3 regions of the Chitinibacter sp. ZOR0017 genome follow, and region 2 is predicted to be linked to each of the others. Evidence: predicted binding sites of a transcription regulator. Region 2 holds the regulator's gene; each other region holds the start of a gene.

Region 1 (5,422 bases), on a different contig from region 2:
CGCAGCCAGCGGTGGTGACGGCGGCGAATAATGGTGCAATTTTCCAGCCCGGCACGGCCCGCTTGCTATTCGAAGAGCCGAATGCGCGCCGGGTCGGCGATATTTTAGTGGTGACGATTGAAGAAACCCTGTCGGCCGCTAACAAAGCCAATAGCAGCACCAACCGCAATGGCTCGTTCACGCTAGAGGGCTCTGCCGATGTGCCGTATCTGCCTTCAGCGATCACCAAGCTGTTTAATGCCACGGCTGACCTAAGTAGTACCAACACCTTTGCCGGCAAAGGTGAAACCAATAGCACCAATACCTTCAAAGGCTCGATCGCAGTGACCGTGACCGATGTTTTGCCCAATGGCAATCTGGCGGTCGGTGGCGATAAGCAGATTGTGGTGAATGGCTATAACAATGTGCTGCGCTTTACCGGGGTAGTGAATCCTAACGATGTGAAAGCTGGCAATACGGTGTCGTCGACTCGGGTGGCGGATGCCCGCATCGAGCAAGTGGGGCAGGGCGCAATTAATGACGCCAATACCGTGGGCTGGATGCAGCGCTTCTTTCTGTCGGTGTGGCCATTTTAATGGAGGGGTATATGCGTAAGCTTATTATTGCCATTGCGCTTTGTGTGTATACCCTGCCAGTGTATGCCGATAAATTAAAAGATCTGGCTAGTTTTTCAGGCGTGCGCAATAACCAGCTGGTGGGTTATGGGTTGGTGGTGGGTTTGGATGGTAGCGGCGATCAGACCACGCAAACCCCCTTCACCGTGCAATCGGTGATGAATATGCTCACCAATATGGGGGTGCAGGTGCCCACCGGGGGCAATATGCAGCTCAAAAACGTGGCCGCAGTAACGGTAACGGCAACCTTGCCACCGTTTGCGCGCCCGGGGCAACCCTTGGATATTGTGGTGTCTTCAATCGGGAATGCCAAAAGCCTGCGCGGCGGCACTTTGCTGATGGCACCACTGAAAGGGGCCGATGGGCAAATTTATGCCATGGCACAGGGTAATCTGGTGGTGGCTGGTGCTGGCGCGGCGGCCGGTGGCTCTAGTACGCAAGTGAATCAACTGGCGACCGGGCGGATTCCGGCCGGGGCCACGGTGGAGCGGGCGGTGCCGACTTTGCTGGGTAATGGCGAGTTTATCCAGCTCGAATTGCTGAAAAGCGATTTTTCTACCGCTAATCGCGTGGTCAATGCCATCAATGGTCAGGTTGGGCCGGTGGCGGCGGCGCTGGATGGGCGGGTAATTCAGGTGCGCGCACCGCAAGATCCAAACCAGCGCGTGGCCTTTCTGGCTCGGCTGGAAAATCTGAATGTCACCCCGGCCGAAGCGTCGCCCAAGGTGATCATCAATGCCCGCACCGGCTCGGTGGTGATGAATCAGGCAGTCACGGTCGATCCGTGTGCGATTGCCCACGGCAATCTGACGGTGACGATTCTGGCCGATAACAAAGTGGAGCAGCCCAATCCGCTGACCAATGCCAAGCCGGTGAAAGTGCAAAATGCTGAGATTGATATCGAAGTAGGCAAAGGCCCGGTGGTGCGCTTGCCCAAGGCCACGAATCTCAATCAGGTGGTGCGCGCGCTGAATGCGGTCGGCGCTACACCGCAAGATTTGCTGGCGATTTTGCAGGCAATGAAAATTGCCGGGGCGCTTAATGCCGAGCTGGAAGTGATCTAAGTCCTTATTGGTTGCCTTGGGGGTATGGTGCTCTAGTCTTTGATTGGATTGGTTTGTGGACCTATACCCCTATGGCCTGGTTGCCTGGCGCGCCCCTTGTGGCGCGTTTTTTATTTTCGGCACGCTCTTTGCTTGGTAATGGTCCTGTTTGCAGGAGTTTGCCATGCGCACCGTCGCCCCCTTTGATTCAGCCGGTATGAGTGCCGATCCACGTAGTCTGGATCGTTTGCGCGCGGGTGCGGCTGCGCAAAGCCCGGCTGCGACCAAGGCCGTAGCGCAGCAATTTGAAGCCTTATTACTGCAGCAAATGCTCACCGCCATGCGCAAATCAGTGCCGCAAAACGAGCTGGAACAAGGCGTTGCCGGCGATACCTTCCGCGCGATGCGCGATCAGCAATGGGCCACAACCTGGGCGCAAAATGGCGGTATCGGCTTTGCCAATACCATCGTTAAACAGCTGGAAATCCAGCGCAACCCGGCGCTCTTGAAAGAGGTGGCCACTTCGCCGCTTGCAGGGCAGCTCTTGCCACAGTTGCGCAAGCCTACGGTGCAGCTGGCTGGTGGGATTAGTGTGCGGGCGGCAAAACCTGCCGCCGAGGTCGCGCCCCTTGCCGCTACGTCCGCTGTGAGTGGCAAGCTCGATGCCCAAGCCGGCGGCGCGGCACCGGCCTTTCTGGATAAGCTGGGCGAGGCGGCCAAAACCACGGCGCAGGCGCTGGGCCTTTCGCCCCATCTACTGCTCGCGCATGCGGCGCTGGAAACCGGCTGGGGGCGCAAAAATATTAAAACTGCCGACGGCGGCGATTCGCACAATCTGTTCGGGATAAAAGCCGGTGCGGGCTGGCAGGGCAAAACGGTGGATGTATTGACCACCGAATACGTGGATGGGATTGCGCAAAAGCGCATCGAGAAATTCCGCGCTTACGACTCTTATGGCGATGCGCTGGCTGATTACGCCGGGCTATTGAAACGCCGTTACGGCGATGCCTTGGCGCAGGGCAATAGCGCCTTGGGCTTTGCTCAGGCCCTCGCCAATGGTGGCTATGCCACCGATCCGAAGTATGTACAAAAACTGACCCGCATTGCAGACCGGGTCGCCGCTCATCTGGGTATGGCGCGCTCAAGTTAAGCCGCCAGCCACCGATAGAGACTGCAAGGGGTTAGATCATGGCATCATCTGTTTTCAATATTGGCGTGTCGGGGCTTAATGCCGCCAATCTGGGCATTACCACCACCGGCCATAATATTTCGAATGTGAATACCGACGGGTTTTCCCGTCAGGTATTGCGCCAGAGTGCGCCGTATCCGCTGCTATCCGGTAGCGGCTTTAACGGCCTGGGCGTACAGGTGGATACCATCGCCCGGATGTATGATCGCTTTCTGACCAAAGCAGTGGAAGTGGCGCAGACTCAATCGAGCTATCAGCAAACCCGGCTCGCGCACCTGACCGAAATTAACAATATTGTGGCCGACCCCAATGCCGGGGTGTCTCCTGCGCTGCAAGACTTTTTCAGCTCGGTGCAAAACGTCACCACCAATCCGGCCAGCCCGCCTGCGCGGCAAGCCATGCTGACCAGCGCACAAACCTTAGTTAACCGCTTTCAGGTGTTCAACCAGCGTCTGCAAGAGCAGCGCAATGCGCTGAATGGCGAAATCAGCAATGCAGTGAATTCGATTAATAGCTATACCCAGCAAATCGCCGAGCTTAATAACAAAATCGTGGTGGCCCAATCGTCAGGCCAGCCGCCTAATGATCTCTTGGATCAGCGTGACTTACTGGTTAAAGACCTGAATAAACTGGTGAAAGCCAATACCATGACCATGGATGATGGCAGCATCAACGTGTTTGTGGGTAATGGGCAGGGGCTAGTGGTGGGCGGTAGTGTGAGCAAGCTGGTGGCCGATAGCAACCCGGCCGACCCAAGCCGCATTACCGTTGGTTATATGCAGGATAACCAAACCATCTTTATGCCGGAATCACAGCTGGCAGGTGGGCAACTAGGCGCCTTGCTGGATTACCGTAATCAGGCGCTGGACTTGGCACAAAATAGCCTTGAGCGCACAGCGCTGGGTATGGTGGAATCATTCAACCAGCAACACAAAGCCGGGCAAGATTTGAACGGCAATTTGGGTCGTAATTTGTTTGATATTCCACGCAGTAATTTCGTGGAATTTAGCGTCGGCGGCACCAATATCCGGGCGACTTCACCCAATGGCACAAATGAAAGCAGTGATTTTTCGATTACGGCCAGCGGTACTGGTTATGTCATCAAACGTTTGTCGGATGGCGCTACCAGCGGGGTGGTGAATTTGGGTAGTACCGATCCGGTTACAGGATTAACGCTATCCGCCGCGTCGGCCAGCTTAAGCTTACCGGCCCAAGGCAGCTTTGCTTTCCCACCAGCGATTGGCACGATTAATAGCAACAGCAAAAACACTGGTACGGCGCAACTGACAGGCTATATCAGCGATATTAGCCAGCTCACGGCCAGTAATTATGAGCTGAGCTTTGATGGCAGCAATTATTCGCTGTACCGGATGAGCGATGGCACACGCACATCGTACACTGCCGCGCAAATGGCGCAGGGTATTCAGCAGGATGGGATGAGCTTTCAAATCGCTTCGGGCACGATGAACCCGAATGACCGCTTTGTGCTCAAACCGCTAGAAGGGGTGATTAGCTCTTTGTCAGTGCGCATTACTGACCCTAAACAGATTGCCGTGGCAGCGCCCATGCTGGCGACCGTGGCTAAAGCCAATACCGGCAGCCTGAAAGTGGTAGATCATGTGGTGAATACGCCGAGTGTGAGCAGCACCGATGCTGCACTTAACCCGGCGATTCGCAATCCGGTGAATATCAATTTCACTTCGCCGACTAGCTTTACCTATACCGATACCGTGACTGGGGTTACCTCGGCGGCGCAAACTTATACGCCAGGGATGAGTCTGAATGTGAACGGCTGGACGATGAAGCTGGATGGCACGCCCGCAACCGGTGACGTCATTAATGTGACGTCGAATATTGGCGGCTCGGCCGATAACCGCAATGGCCTGGCGCTGGGCAAGCTGCAGACCACCCGGATTCTGGAAGGTGGTACCGCCACGTATCAGGAATCCTATGGCCGGATGGTGAGCAAAATTGGTACCCAGACCAATGAAGCCACCATCATGAGCAAGGCTCAAGATAAATTATTAAGTAACGCGGAAGACAGCCGTGACTCGGTGTCGGCCGTGAGTTTGGATGAAGAGGCGGCCAACCTGTTGCGTTATCAGCAGGCCTATCAGGCTGCCAGTAAAGTTATCCAGATTGCGCAAACGGCCTTTCAGGAAATCCTGAATATTGGTCGTTAAGGAGTTTGATCATGCGGATCGCAACCACCACCCTTTTTAATATCGGCAGCGGCAATCTACAGCGCCATATTGCCGATCAGGCCAAGCTGCAAAATCAGCTCTCGACTGGGCGCAAGATTTTAACGCCGGCCGATGATCCGATTGCTTCGGCGCGCATTTTGGATATTACGCAGGCCAAATCGATTCAGGAGCAGTACAGCACCAATAGTACGGCCGCGGACTCGTTTATGCGCCTGTCGGATAGCACGCTGGATCAAGTAATGAATCTGATTCAGAACGTGCAAGAACTTGCAGTGAGTGCCGGTAATCCGGCGCTGGGCCCTGCAGAAAAGAAAATGAAAGATGCCGAGCTGCAAGGGCGTTATCAGGAGCTGCTGGGGCTGGTGAATACCA
Region 2 (5,422 bases):
ACGATTGAAGCGCAGCGCCTAGCGGCTGAAGCCGCGGCTGTGATGGAGGCGCGCCGGGTGAATGGCCTGCTGGTGGTGGAGCAAGGCCGGCTGGTGGGCGCGATTAATATGCATGATTTGCTCAAAGCACGTGTGGTGTAGGGTATAGCCCGCTACGCCTTTTAATAAATAGATTTCAGACTGATACCCCATAAAGAGAAGCCATGATTGAGCGTGCCAAGCAAGTCAAACTGATGATTTTCGACGTTGACGGTGTGATGACCGACGGCGGCTTGTACTATACCGATGCCGGTGAAGAGCTGAAGGCGTTTAATTCGCTGGATGGCCACGGTTTGAAAATGCTGAAAAATTCCGGCGTGAAGCTGGCGATTATTACCGGGCGTAATTCACGCTTGGTAGAGCACCGGGCGCGTAATCTGGGGATTGATTTTCTGCATCAAGGCGCCCATGACAAACTGCAAACTTTCCAGAAGTTGCTCGCCGAAGCGGGCGTGAGCGCTGAAGAATGCGGTTATATGGGGGATGATGTGATTGATCTGCCCGTCATGCGGCGCGTGCACTTTGCGGTGGCCGTGCCGGCTGCGCCAGAGCTGGTGCAACAGCACGCGCATTATGTGACTGGCCGCCAGGGCGGGCATGGCGCAGTGCGCGAAGTCTGCGAATTGATTATGGCCAGCCAAGGTACACTGGATGCGGCTTTAGCGCCGTATCTGGCTTAATGGGCTGGCAGGGGAAAACGCTTGCGTAGTTTAACCATCTGGGCGCTGCCCCTTGTGTTGCTGCTGCTGGTTGGGGCCCTGATCTGGGGCTTGAGCCGGGCTGCGATTCAAACCGTCATTACGGTCGAGGCCGACCCCAATACCCCGGATATGATTGTAAATCTGGGGGTATTGCAGCGCTTTGACGAGCAAGGGCAGATCCGCTCGACGCTGATCGCGCAGGAAGTGAAACACCTGCGGGCCAATGACACGCTGCTGTTTAAACAGCCAAAGCTCACCCAGACTGAACCGGGTAAACCCAATATTGTGGTGACCGGCGTGCGGGCGAAAACCACCAACAAAGCCTCGCAGGTTTGGTTTGAAGATGCGACAGAACTACGCCGTGCGGCATTCGGCCAGCAAGCTGAATTGGTCGTGCGCAGTAGCGATGTGTTTTATGATCAGGCGACCAGCATCGCCCGCGCTAGCACGCCGGTGGTGGCGGATATGGGCCCGCATCATGCCGAAGCGGTGGGCTTTATCGCCGATAATGCCCAGCAAACTCTGAATTTACTATCCAAAGTGAGAATGACTTATGTCCCGACTGCTCGCGCTGCCCTTACTGGCACTGCTGCTCGCTAATTCTGCGTGGGCCGAAACTGCCGACCGCGAGAAACCGATGAATATCGTGGCGGATAACTGCGTGATGGATCAAAAGACCCAGCAAAGCGTCTGTACCGGCAATGTCGTCGTGACGCAGGGCACGATGGTGATGCGGGCCGATAAACTGACCACGCGGCAAGATGAACAAGGCCATCAGTTTGCTCAAGGTGAAGGCCGCCCGGTGCGTTTCAAGCAGCGGCTGGATTCGGGTGAGCCACTGGATGCCGAAGCACTCCGCTTTGATTACGACGGCGCAAAGGGTTTTCTGGTGTTGATGGACAAAGCCTGGGTTAAGCGTAATCAGGATTTGGTGGTGGGCGATAAAATTACCTACGACATGAATACCGAGTTTTACCAAGCGCAAAGTAAGGCGGGCGGTCGGGTGAATATCACGCTGAACCCGAAGAAAAAAGACGCCAGCCAGCCAGCCAAGAAAGAAGTTAGCCAATGAGTACGCTGAAAGCCCAGCATCTACAAAAGTCCTACAAAAAACGCACGGTGGTGCGTGATGTCTCGCTCGAAGTCAGCAGCGGTGAAGTGGTGGGCCTCTTGGGCCCCAATGGTGCCGGTAAAACCACCAGCTTCTACATGATTGTGGGCCTCGTGCGCATGGATGAGGGCCGGATTGAACTCGATGGCGTTGATGTTAGCCAGCAGCCTATTCACCAGCGGGCGCGTTTGGGCTTGGGTTATTTGCCGCAAGAGGCGTCGATTTTCCGCAAAATGACCGTAGCGGAAAACATTCAGGCGGTACTGGAGCTGCATTACAAGGACAAAACCGAGATCGCCGAGCGACTCGATGCCTTGCTGCATGACCTGCATGTGGGGCATTTGCGCAACAGCAATGCCATGAGTTTGTCAGGCGGTGAGCGCCGCCGGGTGGAGATCGCCCGCGCACTGGCTTCCAACCCGCAGTTTGTGTTGCTGGATGAGCCATTTGCCGGGGTAGACCCGATTGCGGTGATTGATATTCAACGCATTATTGGCTTTTTGAAAGAGCGGGGCATCGGGGTGCTGATTACCGATCACAATGTACGAGAAACCCTCGGGATTTGTGACCGCGCCTATATCATCTCCGAAGGGGCCGTGATGGCGGCTGGTAAACCGGCCGAGATTGTGAATAATGAAGATGTTCGCCGCGTGTATTTGGGCGAGCATTTCCGTATGTAGCATCACTGGCCGCAGTTTATGAAGCAAAGTCTGCAGCTGCGCATGGCGCAGCAGCTCAACCTCACGCCACAACTTCAGCAGTCGATCAAACTGCTGCAACTCTCTACGCTGGATTTTCAACAGGAAATCGAGCAGTACCTCGCTGACAATCCGCTGCTCGAACGCGAAGACCATGGTCTGGATAGTGCCGATGCCAGCGAAGCCCAAGACACCAGCGCCAACGAGCGTGATGATTTTGAAGATGATGGGCTGCGCTGGGATGAGGTGCGTGGTAGCCAATCGTTTGATGATGATGACGAGCATGATCCCACGCTGCGGGTTGCCATTGAACTTAGCCTGCGTGATCACCTGTTGGCGCAAGCTCGCTTGCTGGCTTTACCTTCCCGTGATTTTGCTTTGCTCACCATGCTCATTGAAGCGCTGGACGACGATGGCTTATTGCCGGTGTCGCTAGAAGAAGTATTTGAGCAGCTGCCAGCGGAGTTCGTCGCGGAGCTTGAGCTGGAAATGGCTGAACTGCAGATCGCACATCAGCATTTATTGCAGCTGGAGCCATTGGGCGTCGGCGCGCGCTCGCTGGGCGAGTGTTTATTGCTCCAGCTCAAACAATTGCCGCCCAGCCCTACGGTAGAGTTAGCTAAACGGGTGTTGCTAGAAGGCTTGGAATTACTCGCGGTACGGGATTTCACTCGTTTAAAGAAACTTTTGCAGTGCAATGAAGTCCAGTTAAAAGAAGCGCAGCAGATTATTCGTAGTTTGAACCCGCGTCCGGCGGCCAATTGGGGGGGCGAAACGGCCCGCTATGTTGTGCCGGATGTGCTGGTGCAAAAGGTGCGCGGCCGCTGGTCGGTACGGCTGAATCAGGCGGCGCAACCCAAGCTGAAAGTTAATGAGATGTATGCGCGGGTGTTGCAGGGGCAAGCTGGCGAGAGTTTGGCAGGCCAGCTGCAGGAAGCGCGCTGGTTAATTAAAAGCATTGAGCAGCGTGGCAATACTATTTTGCGCGTGGCGCAAGCGATTGTGGCGCGGCAGCAAGCGTTCTTTGAATATGGCGAAGTGGCGATGAAACCCTTGGTGCTACGGGACATCGCCGAAGAGCTGGATTTGCATGAATCCACTATCTCGCGGGTGACAACGCAAAAATTTATGCTGACACCCCGCGGGGTTTTGGAGTACAAATATTTCTTCGGTAGTCATGTTGAAAATGACAGCGGTGGGGAAAACTCGGCGACCGCGATCAAAGCTTTGATCAAACAGCTGGTCCAGCAGGAAAATGCACAGAAACCGTTATCCGATAATGCTATAACGGAAGAACTCGCAAAGCAGGGTGTGGCAGTTGCGCGGCGCACCGTTGCTAAATATCGGGAGGCGTTAGGTATCGCGCCTGCCAGTCAGCGCAAAAGCCTGTAATGGGCGCATAAAAACGAAGGAGCAATAATATGAACCTCAATATCAGCGGTCATCATCTTGAAGTTACTCCAGCTATCCGCGATTACGTGAGCAGTAAAATCGAACGCGTGATTCGTCATTTTGACAACGTGATCGATGCAACGGTCATTCTGGCGGTTGATAAACTGCAGCACAAAGCCGAGGTTACCGTGCATGTCAGTGGTAAAGACATCCACATTGAATCGATTGAGGAAGACCTGTATGCCGCGATTGATGTCCTGATGGACAAACTGGATCGCCAGCTGGTCAAACACAAAGAAAAGCTCTCTTCGCATCGCAATGAGGCGCTGAAACATCAGGCGGTGGCCGAAGAATAATTACGTTGCGTAGGCAATACAACGGGAACGCCGCGAGTCGTTCCCGTTTTTGTTTGCCCGCAAGGCAAGTACAATAGTTCGACCATAAGGAAATACACCAACACCATGAGCCTCATTACCAAAATCCTGCCAACCACCAATGTGTTTCTCGATCTGGATGTGGGAAGCAAGAAGCGGGTGTTCGAGCACGTGGGGATCGTGTTTGAAAATAGCCATGGCATCGCGCGCAGCGTGATCTTCGATAGCCTGTTTGCCCGCGAAAAACTGGGCTCCACTGGCCTTGGCCAAGGCGTGGCGATTCCACACGGCCGGATCAAAGGTCTGAAAGAAGCCACCGGTGCGTTTGTACGCCTGAAAGAGCCGATTCCATTTGATGCCCCAGATAGCAAGCCTGTGGCTTTGATTTTTGTGCTGCTGGTGCCAGCCAATGCCACCGATCTGCATTTGCAGATTCTGTCCGAGTTGGCGCAGCTGTTTTCCGACAAGCAGTTGCGTGAAGAGCTAAACACCATGACCGAAGCGCATCAGGTCTGGGAGCGGATCGCCAGCTGGGAGCCCTACGGCGCCGATTTTGCCTAATTGACTCGGCCAGCTTGGCTGGACGCCAGCCACTGGCCTGCTTCATAATCAAAACTGCATCCATGTGCCGATGCAGTTTTTTTTTGAGACCGGTATGCCACAGATTACTGCCCGCCAGCTGTTTATTGATAACGCCGAAAAATTGCGCCTCACCTGGGTTGCCGGTCAATCTGGGGCAAATAATCTGCTCTCGAATGACGAAAGTGAGCAAAAGCCCTCATTGTCGCTGGTTGGGCATTTGAATTTTGTGCACCCCAACCGGATTCAAGTACTCGGGATTGCCGAAGTCGCTTACCTCAATGCGCTATCCCCAGAGGTGCAGCTCAGTAGCTTGAATCAGCTCTTTGGCAATGAAATGGCGGCCATGATTGTCGCCAACGGCCAAGTGGTACCCGATGCCTTGCGCGATGCGGCCGAGCGTCATCATGTACCTTTGCTCACTAGCCCTGAGCAATCTCCGTATTTAATGGAGGTATTGCGCTACTACCTAAGTAAGGCGCTGGCTGTATCGACACACCTGCATGGGGTATTTATGGATGTGCTGGA
Region 3 (5,422 bases), on a different contig from region 2:
ATCGTGCTGGCGGGCTCCGCTGCCGTAGAAGCCGCCGCAGCCAAAGCCGGCGTAACCATCAGCGTACCGTTCACCCCGGGCCGGACCGACGCCAGCGCCGAGCAGACCGATGTGGAGTCTTTCGCCGTGCTAGAGCCACGCGCCGATGGTTTCCGTAATTTCACCCAGCCAGGGCTAGAAAACGTCGCGGCCGAATTGCTGATCGATAAAGCGCAATTGCTTACGCTCAGCGCGCCGGAAATGACGGTATTGGTAGGCGGCATGCGAGTGCTGAACGCCAACACCGGCGGCAGCCAGCATGGCGTATTTACCACGCGGCCGGGTGTATTGAGCACCGATTTCTTTGTCAACCTGCTCGATATGCGCACCCAATGGCAGCCAAGCGCTACCGCGGGTGTACTGGAAGGCAAAGATCGCCGCACCGGCGCACTGAAATGGACGGGCACCGTGGTTGATCTGGTGTTTGGCTCAAATTCGCAGCTACGGGCCCTCGCCGAAGTCTATGCCGCCGCCGACGCGCAGGAAAAATTCGTGCACGATTTCGCCGCTGCTTGGGTCAAAGTAATGGAACTGGATCGCTTTGATTTGCGATAAGCGTTTGAGCAGTAGTTAGATAGAAAAACTACCCCGGCCTAGCGCCGGGGTTTGTTTTTGTGTGCTGCGCCTAGGCCTTTAGGTGATGGCCAGGAATCATCTGACCAGACCAAAAGTGAGACAAAGCATGCAAGCGATGTGGCTGTTTGATGACTACGATTTGGTTGATCATCTGGTCGGATTAGCTGACCTCCAGGGCAACGCCCCAATATCGGCCAGTAGTATCAACTCAGCTAGCCGCTCCACTATTAACGATTTGGCTGCGGGGTCAGGCGCAGATAGGGGCGGATGACGCGATAGCCTTGCGGGAAACGACGGGCTATCTCTTCTGGATCTTGCAAAGACGGCACGATCACTACCTCATCACCCTCTTGCCAGTCGGCCGGAGTAGCCACTTTGTGGCTATCGGTCAGCTGCAAGGAATCAATGACCCGCAAGATTTCAGTGAAATTGCGCCCGGTGCTCGCCGGATAGGTCAGCGTGAGGCGAATCTTCTTTTCAGGGTCGATGATAAACACACTTCTGACGGTGGCATTGACCAATGAATTGGGATGAATCATGTCGTACAGCTCAGCCACTTTGCGGTCAGCGTCGGCCAGAATCGGAAAATTCACCGTCGTGGATTGCGTGTCGTTAATGTCTTGAATCCACTGCTGGTGTGATTCCAGCGGATCGACACTCACCGCCAGTGGTTTTACATTGCGCCGGGCAAATTCGCCCGCCAGTTTGGCCGTTTTGCCAAGCTCGGTGGTGCAGACCGGGGTGAAGTCGGCCGGGTGTGAAAACAGCACGACCCAGTGCGGGCCAGCCCATTCGTGGAAGCGAATTTCACCAATGGTTGATTGCTGCGTAAAGTCGGGGGCGATGTCGCCAAGTCTGAGGGTCATGTTGGGTCTCCGGTGGTGGACGCAATGAGCTTATCAAAGGCCAAAACAAACCATAAATAATATTAAATGTATCAATTATATCTATTTGATATAAAACTAATGGGCGGGTTTGAAGGCCAGCAAAGCCTCAAAACCACTGGCTTTCGGCTTAAGCGCTTGGGGTTGATAGTGCCCGCAAGGCAGCCAGCGCAGATGGCGAATCGCCCCGCCGTAGTCCGCCTCGGTGCGGTGCATGGTCGCGCGATTATCACAAATCACTAAATCATCATTACGCCACTGCCAGCGCACTTGATACTCGGGCAATAAGACACTGGCCTGCAACTCATTGAGCAGACTGGCGGCAGTGGTACTCTCCAGCCCATGCAGGCTGGTGAGGAATTCACCCAGCAATAAATGGTAAGCCCCCGTTTCGGGGTGCTGGTGCACCAGCGGGTGCAGCGCGCTATGTATGCGGCCTGCCTGGACAAACTCGCGGCGGTGAATCCCGGCTAATTGCTGCACCAGATACTGCCATTTGAGTGGCAAGCTTAAATACCCCCCTGCCGTATTAACCCAAACACCATCGCCACCAAGATCTGGAACAGATACCCCCTGCACTATCGATACAGCAGGCAGAGTTGCAGCAAAGGGTACATCAGGATGCCAATGCGCAGATTGATGCACGCCCTGCCGGCTGTCTAACTCGTAGCCAACACCCTCACTCGTATTCGGGCTGAATAAGGGGTGGCGATAGGGTGCACCAGCCAGGCCCAACCCGAGCTGCTGCAAACTAATGGAGCTAAGTGCTTGGGCGCGGAAAAACAAAACCTGATGACGCAACAAAGCCCCACGCAGCCAGGTCATTTGGTACTGATCGAGCCGACTTAGGTCTAGGCCGCTGATCTGGGCGCCGATCTGCGGACTTAGAAGTTGCAATTGCACACCTGCGGGCGGTTCAAGCGGATAGGTCTGGTACATAAAAATTACCCCACACTCTGCAGTGTGGGGCCCTGTTACCCCGCGCGCGATTACGCCGCAGTTTGGTTAGCGGCAGACTCGTCATTCACCGCCTGGCCTTTGCTGACCTTCGAGCGGGTATGGCTGCGGCAGCCATCGACGGCAAATGGCGCTTCACCGTCGACCGTCACCCGGCGCACCACGCGATGGGCATCGCCATAATCATCAATCGCGTAATGCTGCGTAGCGCGATTATCCCAAATGGCCACATCACCTTCCTGCCAGCGCCAGCGTACGGTGTTTTCCAGTCGGATCACATGGTTTTGCAGCACTTCAAAAATCCGGCGGCCTTCGCCGGCAGGGATGCCGACAAAATTCTTGAAGAAATGCCCCAGGAGCAAATGCTTTTCGCCGGTTTCGGGATGAACATGCACCACGGGATGTTCGGTTTCATACACGGTAGAAGTGAACACTTCTTGATATTGCTTGAGCGCCTCGGCGGTGGCTTTGGGTTTGTAGGCTGCATAGTCGTATTCATTGGTATGCACCGCCCATAGATTTTCGGCCAACTGCTGCAGCTCAGGGCTTAAATCCTGATAGGCCGTATGCGTATTTGCCCAAACGGTATCGCCCCCCGCGGCCGGAATGGTCACCCCACGCAGGATCGACGCTTTCGGGTAGGCATCCACAAAAGTAACATCGGTATGCCAAGAATTGGCCCGGCCGCCACGCTTGGAATCAAGCTCCAAAATTAGTTTGGTGCCGGCCTTGGTATGTGCCGTCGGGTGCTGCACCCCAGCCTGACCAAATAGGCTCACCAGGCCTTCTTGCTGCTCATCATCCAGATGCTGTTGGCCACGGAAGAAAATCACCTTGTATTTCAGCCAGGCAGCACGAATAAAGTTTTGTACTTCTGCCGGCAGGTCTGCGCCGAGTTGAATACCTCGAATTTCTGCGCCGATGCGGCCTGCAATCGGATGCACGCTGAGGCCCTGAGGAGGATTAGCCAGAATATCGCTCATGTTTGATCTCCAGATTGAATAAGGCTGCGAAATTGCAGTCACCCACTCTGTAGCAAACTGCGTGCCAATATTTCCACCAGAAATATCAATGGATTTATTAGAACAAATAAAGCTTTAGCGCCGCCACCCTGTTGCGTTCCCAACAGTCACGCAACAGGGTGTGGTAATTGCAGGCATTAATCATGCGCCAAGGCCAGCTCACCAGTTGGGGCTTGATCGGGCAATAGGCCGCCGGACTGATGCGCCCAGAGCTGAGCATAGACCCCGCCTTGGGCCAGCAGCTCAGCATGGGCGCCATCTTCAACAATCTCACCCTGCGCAAAGACCAAAATGCGATCAAGATGGGCAATGGTCGAAAGCCGATGCGCCACCACCAGCACCGTTTTATTCGCCATCAGATTATCCAGGCTGTGTTGAATCCACCGCTCGGTTTGTGAATCCAGCGCCGAGGTCGCTTCATCCAAAATCAGCACGGGTGCGTTTTGCAGCATGGCGCGGGCAATCGCAATGCGCTGGCGCTGCCCCCCCGAAAGAGATACACCACGTTCGCCCACCATCGTGTCATAGCCCTGTGGCAAGCGAGCAATAAACTCATGCGCATGCGCCTGACGGGCGGCCTCGATAACTTCCGCGTCGCTCGCCTCCGGGCGCGCATAGCGGATGTTTTCCTTCAGAGAGCGGTGAAATAAACTAGGCTCTTGCGGAATCATGCTGATTTGCTGGTGCAGCGTGGCCAATTGCATCTGGGTAATGGGTACGCCATCCAGCAAAATATCGCCCCGCTGCACGTCATACCAGCGCAACAGCAAGCTAATCAAGGTGGATTTACCTGAGCCAGAATAGCCAACTACCCCTACCCGCTGGCCCGGCGCAATCGTCAGGTTCAGCCCCTGGAATACCGGCCGCCCAGGCTGGTAGGCAAATTCCACCTGGCGAAATTCAATTTGCCCATCGCGGATCGGATGCGGGCGAGCATCGTGCTGATCAGTAATCTCATGCGGCCGCACGATAGTATGCACCCCATGCTCGATATTGCCTAAATACTCAAATACCTCGAGAAAGCGTCGAGATAGATTGCGAGCCTCACCGATAATCAGCAAAGACATACTGGTACTCATCACAAATGCCGCCACCCCAATCTGCCCTTGCGCCCACAGATACAGGGCAAATGCCAGCATGCCGATTTTTAGCAACATCGCCGAGCCAAATTGATACCAGCGTACCCGCTCGGTGTACCAATTGCTGCGGTTCGCATGGATGAGCTCTTCATCCAGATGCCGCTGTAAATAATCGCGCTCAAAAGCTTCCTGCGCAAACAGGCGCACATTGGCCAGATTACTCACCGAATCAACAATCTTACCCGCCGTAAAACTACGGGCTGCCGCAAAACGCTGTGCTAGTGGCTGGGCTTTGCGGGCCAGCACATAGCTCATTGTCACATACAGGGTGATCCAGCTCAGTAGTACGCCAGCCAGGACTGGCGAAGCGCCCCAGAGTAAAAAACTCGCCACACAGAAAGTCACCAAAATGGGCCAGAATTCGGTGTGCACGGCCCAGATGGTCTGATTCACACTCATGGCAGTTTCAGTCACCCGATGCGCCAGTGCTCCGGAAAATTGCTGGGCAAAATAGCGATGGGAATGATATTGCAGCCAAGCAAATAGGCGCGCAGTGATCCGATGGCGCTGCCGGGGGCCAACATGCATTTGCACCGCTCCTGCCGCCCGGCTCAGCACCAGCTCGGCCACATTCAAAGCGGCAAAGACCAGCACCAGCTGCACTAAGCCGTGCCAATCAGGGCCGGCGGCCTGCGCACCGGTCACTTGCGCGACCGTTTTACCCAGAATATAAGGCAGCAACATCGTGCAGGTGGCCGCCCCAGCTTCTAGCACCAGCATTAAGGCATACCAGGCCAGAAATGGTTTAATCATTGCCAAGACAAAAGCCCGCGGCCGGTTGGGCAGTGGGCTTGGGAAAATATCA

The links. Region 2 encodes sigma-54, which starts transcription at its own class of promoters, with help from an activator protein. Its sites were predicted from a motif close to CTGGCACGCTTCATGCTT; they were not measured.
Region 1: flgJ (flagellar assembly peptidoglycan hydrolase FlgJ) is a predicted target of sigma-54. The motif match lies at 1,795-1,812, and genes of this name have one in related genera.
Region 3: L991_RS02190 (TauD/TfdA family dioxygenase) is a predicted target of sigma-54. The motif match lies at 3,490-3,507, and genes of this name have one in related genera.

What each region holds. Positions count from the first base shown of each region.
Region 1 is NZ_JTLG01000023.1:29,809-35,230, reverse strand. Features, by position in the region: gene L991_RS09015 (flagellar basal body L-ring protein FlgH) at 1-575, shown strand, start outside; gene L991_RS09010 (flagellar basal body P-ring protein FlgI) at 587-1,678, shown strand; gene flgJ (flagellar assembly peptidoglycan hydrolase FlgJ) at 1,842-2,807, shown strand; gene flgK (flagellar hook-associated protein FlgK) at 2,846-5,029, shown strand; gene flgL (flagellar hook-associated protein FlgL) at 5,041-5,422, shown strand, end outside.
Region 2 is NZ_JTLG01000034.1:80,139-85,560, reverse strand. Features, by position in the region: gene L991_RS11510 (KpsF/GutQ family sugar-phosphate isomerase) at 1-141, shown strand, start outside; gene kdsC (3-deoxy-manno-octulosonate-8-phosphatase KdsC) at 204-719, shown strand; gene lptC (LPS export ABC transporter periplasmic protein LptC) at 741-1,340, shown strand; gene lptA (lipopolysaccharide transport periplasmic protein LptA) at 1,294-1,812, shown strand; gene lptB (LPS export ABC transporter ATP-binding protein) at 1,809-2,531, shown strand; gene L991_RS11485 (RNA polymerase factor sigma-54) at 2,550-3,941, shown strand; gene hpf (ribosome hibernation-promoting factor, HPF/YfiA family) at 3,971-4,297, shown strand; gene L991_RS11475 (PTS sugar transporter subunit IIA) at 4,403-4,876, shown strand; gene hprK (HPr(Ser) kinase/phosphatase) at 4,971-5,422, shown strand, end outside.
Region 3 is NZ_JTLG01000008.1:14,180-19,601, reverse strand. Features, by position in the region: gene katG (catalase/peroxidase HPI) at 1-594, shown strand, start outside; gene L991_RS02200 (peroxiredoxin) at 843-1,481, opposite strand; gene L991_RS02195 (TauD/TfdA family dioxygenase) at 1,578-2,396, opposite strand; gene L991_RS02190 (TauD/TfdA family dioxygenase) at 2,489-3,439, opposite strand; gene L991_RS02185 (ABC transporter ATP-binding protein) at 3,616-5,422, opposite strand, start outside.